Regions from separate parts of the Hydrogenophaga sp. ANAO-22 genome, predicted to be linked through region 1. Evidence: riboswitches for the same ligand, from Rfam matches in the RefSeq annotation. Region 1 holds a riboswitch; the other holds the start of a gene.
The links. A riboswitch is a leader RNA that binds a small molecule or an ion and turns the genes downstream of it on or off. The one in region 1 is predicted to bind S-adenosylhomocysteine.

Region 1 (4,204 bases):
GCTTGCCGATGAACTTGGGCTTCTGCGGCGTGTAGGCCTTCCAGTCGATCGGCGTCTTGTTCAGGCGCGCGCGCTCCAGCGGCCACAGCGGCACCTGTTTCTTGTTGGCATGCTGGGTGCGCACGCGCTCGTAGTCGGCATTGACCTCGGCGATGTAGGCCGCGGCCTGGTCGGACAGCAGGCCCTGCGCCACGCTCACGCTGCGCGAGGCGTCGGGCACGTAGACCACCGGCCCGTCGTAGTGCGGCGCGATCTTCACCGCGGTGTGCACGCGGCTGGTGGTGGCGCCACCGATCAGCAGCGGGATGCCCCGGCCGCGGAAGTGTTCGTCCTTCTGCATCTCGCCGGCCACGTACTGCATCTCTTCCAGGCTGGGCGTGATCAGGCCCGAGAGGCCCACGATGTCGGCGCCCTCGGCCTTGGCCATGGCCAGGATCTCGTGGCAGGGCACCATCACGCCCATGTTCACGACCTCGTAGTTGTTGCACTGGAGCACGACGGTGACGATGTTCTTGCCGATGTCGTGCACGTCGCCCTTGACGGTGGCGATCACGATCTTGCCCTTGGGCTTCACGTCGCCGCCGGCGGCCTGCAGCGCCAGCTTCTCGGCCTCGATGTAAGGCAGCAGGTGCGCCACGGCCTGTTTCATCACGCGCGCGCTCTTGACCACCTGCGGCAGGAACATCTTGCCCTGGCCGAACAGGTCGCCGACCACGTTCATGCCGTCCATCAGCGGGCCTTCGATCACGTTGAGCGGGCGGCCACCGCCGGCCTCGATCTCGCGCCACATCTCTTCGGTGTCTTCGGTGATGAAGTCGTTGATGCCGCGCACCAGCGCGTGGCTCAGCCGCTCGCGGATCGGCAGGGCGCGCCATTCGTTCTTCTTGCTGTCGTCCTTGGCCGAGCCCTTGGCGCTCTCGGCCACTTCCACCAGGCGTTCGCCCGCATCGGGCCGGCGGTTGAGCACCACGTCTTCCACGCGCTCGCGCAGATCGGGCTCGAGCTCGTCGTACACGCCCACCATGCCGGCGTTGACGATGCCCATGTCCATGCCGGCCTGGATCGCGTGGTACAGGAACACGGTGTGGATGGCCTCGCGCACCGGGTCGTTGCCGCGGAAGCTGAACGACACGTTGGACACGCCGCCGCTGACCTTGGCGCCCGGCAGGTGCTGCTTGATCCAGCGCGTGGCGTTGATGAAGTCCACCGCGTAGTTGTTGTGTTCCTCGATGCCGGTGGCGATGGCGAAGATGTTGGGGTCGAAGATGATGTCTTCGGGCGGGAAGCCCACCTCATCGACCAGCACGCGGTAGGCGCGTTCGCAGATCTCGACCTTGCGTTCGTAGGTGTCGGCCTGGCCCTTTTCGTCGAAGGCCATGACCACGGCGGCCGCGCCGTAGCGCTTGACCAGGCGCGCCTGGCGCTTGAACTCGTCCAGGCCTTCCTTCATGGAGATGGAGTTGACGACGCCCTTGCCCTGCACGCAGCGCAGGCCAGCCTCGATCACCTCCCACTTGGAGGAGTCCACCATCACCGGCACGCGCGCGATGTCGGGCTCGCCGGCAATGAGGTTCAGGAAACGCACCATCGCGGCCTTGCTGTCGAGCATGGCCTCGTCCATGTTGACGTCGATGATCTGGGCGCCGTTCTCCACCTGCTGGCGCGCCACGGCCAGCGCGTCTTCGAAGCGGCCTTCGAGGATCATGCGGGCGAAGGCCTTGGAGCCGGTGACGTTGGTGCGCTCGCCCACGTTGACGAACAGGCTGCCCGGCTCGATGCGCAGCGGCTCCAGGCCGGAGAGCAGCATGGGCGGCACGGGGGTGGACGACGACGACGGGGAAGCGGATTCGGAGGACATGAGGCTCACCAAGGCAGTTTGCGAAAAACAGACCGGTGAGCGCCGTTTGGGCCTGTTCGCGCCCACTCAAGCCTGACGCACGGTGGGGGCTGAAAAGCCCGCCGGCGCTGCAACGCTCCTTGAGAAGCGGCGATTTTAGCTCGCCAGGGAGGGCCTCGCCCGCCATTGGTGCGATGTTTGCTTGCCCCGCGCCCATGCCTTCCAGCCCCAGCGACCCCGACAGCCCCCTCACCGACTGGCACGCCCAGGAGCTGCTGCTCATGCGCGAGGTGATGAAGCTGGTGGGCCGCAGCCTGGCGCCGGCCTTCGTGCTGCGCGAGATGCTGCACCTGATGAGCGAACTGCTGGGCCTGAACCGGGGCCGCATGGTGCTGGCCGGCGAGCCCGCGCCGGGCGAAGAGCGCACGGCCTCGGTGCGCCACGCCTACGGCCTCACGGCCGAGGAGGTGCAGCGCGGCGTGTTCCGCTGGGGCGAGGGCATCACCGGGCGCGTGCTGGCCACCGGCCTGCCCGCGATCGTGCAGGACGTGGACGCCGAACCGCTGTTCCTGTTCCGCACGGTGCCGCGCGAGCGCCTGCCGCCGCAGACCGTGGCCTTCATCGCGTTGCCGATCGAGGTCAACGGCGCCACCATCGGCGTGCTGGCCTGCCACCGCATCCGCAGCCGCCAGCGCCACCTGAACGACGACCTGGCCGTGTTGCGCATCCTGGCCACGCTGGCCGGGCAGCTGCTGCGGCTGGAACAGCTGGTGGCCGAGCAGACGCGCCAGCTGCTGGCGCGCAACGCGGCCCTGGCCCGCGCGCTGGACAGCGCCAGCGCCCGCTACGGCCTGATCGGCCGCTCGCCCGCGCTGCTGCAGGCGCTGGGCGAGCTCGAGCGCGTGTCGCAGTCGCAGGCCACGGTGCTGCTGCTGGGCGAGTCGGGCACCGGCAAGGAGCTGTTCGCGCGCGCGGTGCACCTGGCCAGCGGCCGGCACGACCAGCCCTTCATCAAGGTCAACTGCTCGGCGATTCCCGAAACGCTGTTCGAGTCCGAGCTGTTCGGTTACGAGCGCGGCGCCTTCACCGGCGCGAACACCGCGCGCGCGGGCTGGTTCGAGCAGGCCCACGGCGGCACCATCTTCCTGGACGAGATCGGCGAGCTGCCGCTGGCCATGCAGTCCAAGCTGCTGCGCACGCTGCAGGAAGGCACGCTGGTGCGCCTGGGCGGCACGCGCGAACTCAAGGTGAACGTGCGCCTGGTGGCGGCCACCAACCGCGAACTCGCGCGCGAGGTGCAGGCCGGGCGCTTCCGGCAGGACCTGTATTACCGGCTCAACGTGATCCCGATCCGCCTGCCCAGCCTGCGGGAGCGTGGCGAGGACGTGCGCGCGCTGGCCCTGCACTTCGTGAACCGCGCCAACCAGGCGCACCAGCGCAACGTGAACCTCGCGCCCGACGCGCTGGCGCGGCTGGAGGCGCACGACTGGCCGGGCAACATCCGCGAGCTGGGCAACCTGATCGAGCGCCTGGTGCTGCTGGCCGACCACACCCTGGTGACGGCCGCCACGCTGGAGCGCTTCATGCCCCAGGCCCAGGCCCAGGCCCAGAACGCGGCGGCCCCCACCGGGGAGACCGAACCGCTGGTGCGCGACTACCAGAGCGCGCAGTCGCACAGCGCCCAGGCCCTGCGCGAGGCGCTGGCCCGGCACCAGGGCAACCAATCGCGCGCGGCGCAAAGCCTGGGCCTCACCCTGCGCCAGTTCGCCTACAGGATGAAGAAGCTCCCTCCTGCGTCGCCTTCGGCGCCTTCCCCCCGAAGGGGGGACGACACCTGAGACCCGGCGAAGCCGGCTCCCCGGTGTCTCTGGTTTGCACCTCCCAATGCGTCGACATTGTGTCGACACATTGAAGCGACAAGGATCTGGTCACGGATGGCATCGCTCTATTTTCAAGAGCATCAAACTCAATGAAAACAATGACTTGAAAGCCATTCCAGGCAACTTCACGAGGCTGGCACGCGGGTTGCGAAAAGGCACCGCAGGCAATCCCGCCGGCCGCTTTTTTCGTGAGGTTTCCATGAGCATCGACGCCATCCTGATCGCCCCCGCCCAGTTGCAGGCCCTGCAGTCGTCCGAACCCGTGGTGGTCATCGACACCCGCGACGCCGAGACCTACGCCGCCGGCCACATCCCCGGTGCGGTGAACCTGCGCGAGGTCTTCACTTACCTCGCCACCTCCACGCCCGAAGGCCTCCAAGCCCTCAAGGCCACGTTTGCTGCCGCACTGGGCGGCGCCGGCCTCTCGGGCGAAGAGACCGCCGTGTTCTACGAGGACGCGATGAACAGCGGCTACGGCCAGTCCTGC
Region 2 (4,204 bases), 530 kb from region 1:
CCACCCGCGTCCTGCAGCGCCTGGGCCGAGAGATCGCGCGCGTTGCATTTTTCAATGCAGATCACGCGCGGATCGCCCTTGAGCTGCGGGTGCAGCTGGCCCTGGCCCACGTCCACCCCCACGACCTGCGCCGCGCCTCGCTGCAACAGGCAGTCGGTAAAACCGCCGCTGCTCTGCCCCACATCGAGGCAGCGCAGGCCGCTCACGTCCAGGCCGGTGTGGCGCAGCGCGCCTTCCAGCTTGAGGCCGCCGCGCGACACATAGCGCGTCTCCGCCGTGTCCAGCAGGCGCAGCTCGGCCGCGTCACGCAGCTCCTCGCCGTTCTTGGTGACCGCTGTCCAGTCGCCCCCCGGCGCACGCCATTGCACGCCCGCGGCGATGAGCCGCTGGGCCTGCGAACGGGTGGCGGCCAGGCCGCGCTCGACGAGCAGCTGGTCGGCCCGCATGGGCGCGATCAATACCGGTAGGTGTCCGGCTTGTACGGGCCGGCCTTGCTCACGCCGATGTAGGCGGCCTGCTCGTCGGTCAGCTCGGTCAGCATGGCGCCGACCTTCTTCAGGTGCAGGCGCGCGACCTTCTCGTCCAGGTGCTTGGGCAGCACGTAGACCTGGCCCACTTCGTACTTCTTCGGCTGCGTGAACAGCTCGATCTGGGCAATGGTCTGGTTCGCGAACGAGCTCGACATCACGAAGCTGGGGTGGCCGGTGCCGCAGCCCAGGTTCACCAGGCGGCCCTTGGCCAGCATGATGATCTTCTTGCCGTCGGGGAACTTGACGTGGTCGACCTGCGGCTTGATCTCTTCCCATTCGTACTTCTCGATCGAGGCGATGTCGATCTCGTTGTCGAAGTGGCCGATGTTGCAGACGATGGCCTGGTCCTTCATCGCGGCCATGTGGTCGTGCGTGATGATGGATTTGTTGCCGGTGGTGGTCACGAAGATGTCGGCCTTGTCGGCGGCGTACTCCATGGTCACGACCTTGTAGCCTTCCATCGCGGCCTGCAGGGCGTTGATGGGGTCGATCTCGGTCACCCACACCTGGGCCGACAGCGCGCGCAGCGCCTGGGCCGAACCCTTGCCCACGTCACCGTAGCCGGCGACCACGGCGACCTTGCCGGCGATCATCACGTCGGTGGCGCGCTTGATGCCGTCGACCAGCGATTCGCGGCAGCCGTACAGGTTGTCGAACTTGCTCTTGGTCACCGAGTCGTTCACGTTGATGGCGCGGAACGGCAGCGTGCCCCGGGCAGCCATTTCCTTCAGGCGGTGCACGCCGGTGGTGGTCTCTTCGGTCACGCCAATGATCTGGCTGGCCTTGCGGGTGTACCAGGTCGGGTCCTGCGCGAGCTTGGCCTTGATGGCGGCGAACAGGCAGGTTTCTTCTTCGCTGGTCGGCTTGCTGATGACCGAGAGGTCCTTCTCGGCCTTCTGGCCCAGGATCATCAGCAACGTGGCGTCGCCGCCGTCGTCCAGGATCATGTTGGGGCCTTCGCCTTCGGTGCCGGCGGCGCCGAACTCAAAGATGCGGTGGGTGAAGTCCCAGTACTCGGCCAGGGTCTCGCCCTTGTGCGCGAACACCGGCGTGCCCTGCGCGACCAGCGCGGCGGCGGCGTGGTCTTGCGTGGAGAAGATGTTGCACGAAGCCCAGCGCACGCTCGCGCCCAGGGCCTGCAGGGTTTCGACCAGCACCGCGGTCTGGATCGTCATGTGGATGCTGCCGGTGATGCGCGCGCCCTTGAGCGGCTTGGCGGCGGCGAATTCCTCGCGGATGGCCATCAGGCCGGGCATTTCGGTTTCCGCAATGCGGATTTCCTTGCGGCCCCACTCGGCCAGGGAAAGGTCGGCGATCGCGCTGTCGGCGGTCGGGTTGTTCAGACGTGCATTCATGGTTCGCTCCGGAAAGGATGGACAAACCACATCTGGCATTGAGTCAAAAAGAACTCATCGCACGGGATGTGGATGAGCGTCGTTGCATGGATGGTCCGAGCCTCACGCCCCGCTGCTGAAGTGTTCAGTGGGGGCGCTGCAACGCTCCTCGGATCGCGCGATTCTACCGCAGCGGCCTCGATCTGCCCCCTGCCGCGCGTCGCCGGTGGCACCTGCGGCGCCCGGGGCCCTGTGCGACACTGCCCGCCTTCCATGCGCATGAATCCCCTCACCCTCTGGCCCGCCACGGAGCGCGCCCGCATCCACGGCGTGCTGACCGACATCGACGACACCCTCACGACCGAGGGCGCGATCACCCCCGATGCCCTGGACGCCTTGCACCGCCTGCGCACCGCCGGCCTGCCGGTGTTCGCCATCACGGGCCGGCCCGCCGGCTGGAGCGAGGCCTTCGCGCTGGCCTGGCCGGTGGACGCCATCGTGGCCGAGAACGGCGCCGTGGCGCTGTGGCGCGGCGACTCGGGCGAACTCCAGCGCGACTACCTGCAGGACGCGGCCACGCGCGCCGCCCATTTCGCGAAACTGCAGGCCACCGCGCAACGCGTGCTGGCCGAGCTGCCGCAGGCCCGACTGGCCACCGACAGCCCCGGGCGCGAGACCGACATCGCGATCGACCACAGCGAGTTCGCGCACCTGAGCGAGGCCGACATCGCCACCGTGGTGCAGCTGATGAAAAGCGAAGGCCTCAACGCCACCGTGAGCTCCATCCACATCAACGGCTGGATCGGCGAGCACGACAAGCTGGCCGGCGCGCGCTGGATCGTGCGATCGCGCCTGGGCCGCTCGCTCGACGACGAACTCGACCGCTGGGTCTACGTCGGCGACTCGACCAACGACGCGCGCATGTTCGGCCATTTCCCGCACAGCGTGGGCGTGGCCAACGTCGCGCGCTTCTGGGGCGCGCTCACGCAACACCCGCGCTACGTGGCGGCAGGCGAGCGCGGCGCGGGTTTCACCGAGGTGGCCGACGCGGTGCTGGGCGCGCGGGCCGCGGGCGCATGAGCGAACACCCGCTGCCGCCCACCGGCACCCTGCCCGACCACCCGCCCGCCGAGGCGCGGCTCGGCCTGGTCGCGATCTTCGGCTCCACCTTCTTCGAGCTGGTGGGCTACTTCATGCTCACGCCGCTGCTGCTGTTGCGCCTCAAGGGCGGCGGCGAATCGACCGCGCTGGCCGGTGTGTTCGCCGCCAGCGGCTGGCTCGGCGTGTTCTTCATGACGCCGTTCGCCTCGGCCATCACGCAGCGCCTGGGCCGGCGGCCCACGCTGTGGCTGGCCGCGCTGATCCCGGTGATCGCCACCGCCGGCTTCGCCTTCACGCCGCTGCTCTGGCTCTGGTTCGTGTTCAAGATCGCCGCCGGCATGGCCTCGGGCCTGCGCTGGGTGCTGGCCGAGGCCGTGGTGGCCGAGTTCTCGCCGCCCGGGCAGCGCGGGCGCTACGTGGGCATCTTCGAGACCATGGTGGGCATCACCTTCGTGGTCGGCCCGCTCATGCTGGCCTGGGTCGGAGCCGACAGCGACGCGGCGCTGTGGATCGCGCTGGGCTTCATGGCCATCGGCCTGGTCTGGAGCCTGCTGATCCCGCGCCTGCCCGACGCGGCCGACGCGCACAGCGCGAAGGTGGGCCTGTCGGGCGTGTGGCACGCGCTGCTGGCGCACCCGCTGATCATGACCGTGGGCTTCGTCGGTGGTTTCTTCGAAAGCGGCCTCACGTCCATCCTGCCGCTCTACGGCCTGGCGCTGGGCCTGGGCGCCACCGTGGCGGCGCTGCTGGTCTCGGCAAGCGGCCTGGGCAGCGCGCTCATGATGCTGCCCGCCGGCGTGCTGGCCGACCGCATGGCCCACCACCCGGCACAGCGCTGGGGCGACGGCCACCGCGCGCGCCTGGCGATCATGCGGGTCTGCGCCCTCATCACCCTGCTGGCCACCTTGGTCATCCCCTTCGTGGCCGGCACGCCCTGGCTGGCCGCGCCCGTGGCCTTCCTCTGGGGCGGCGCGGGCGGTTGTCTGTACACGCTGGCGATGATCGACATCGGCTCGCGCGAGGAAGGCATCACCCTGGTCAACAGCACCGCCGTGCTGGTGCTGTCCTACACCCTGGGCGGGGTGCTCGCGCCCGCGCTGGGCGCCGCCGCGCTGCAGTGGGCGCCCACGCTGGGCTTCCCGGCCCTGCTGCTGTCGGTCGCCGGCCTGGGCTGGTGGCTGTTGAGACGGACCGTTTCGGCCCCATCTGAAGGAACCCCGCGCGGCTGAGCGGCTCCCA

Region 2: another riboswitch for S-adenosylhomocysteine. It lies ahead of ahcY (adenosylhomocysteinase); the one in region 1 lies ahead of metH (methionine synthase).

The regions. Positions count from the first base shown of each region.
Region 1 covers NZ_CP159956.1:2,765,083-2,769,286, forward strand. The annotation lists gene metH (methionine synthase) at 1-1,807, opposite strand, end outside; S-adenosyl-L-homocysteine riboswitch at 1,889-1,985, opposite strand; gene ABSY19_RS13310 (sigma-54 interaction domain-containing protein) at 2,053-3,675, shown strand; gene ABSY19_RS13315 (sulfurtransferase) at 3,917-4,204, shown strand, end outside.
Region 2 covers NZ_CP159956.1:2,240,064-2,244,267, forward strand. The annotation lists gene ABSY19_RS10710 (TlyA family RNA methyltransferase) at 1-446, opposite strand, end outside; gene ahcY (adenosylhomocysteinase) at 455-1,885, opposite strand; S-adenosyl-L-homocysteine riboswitch at 1,953-2,041, opposite strand; gene ABSY19_RS10720 (HAD-IIB family hydrolase) at 2,144-2,944, shown strand; gene ABSY19_RS10725 (MFS transporter) at 2,941-4,194, shown strand.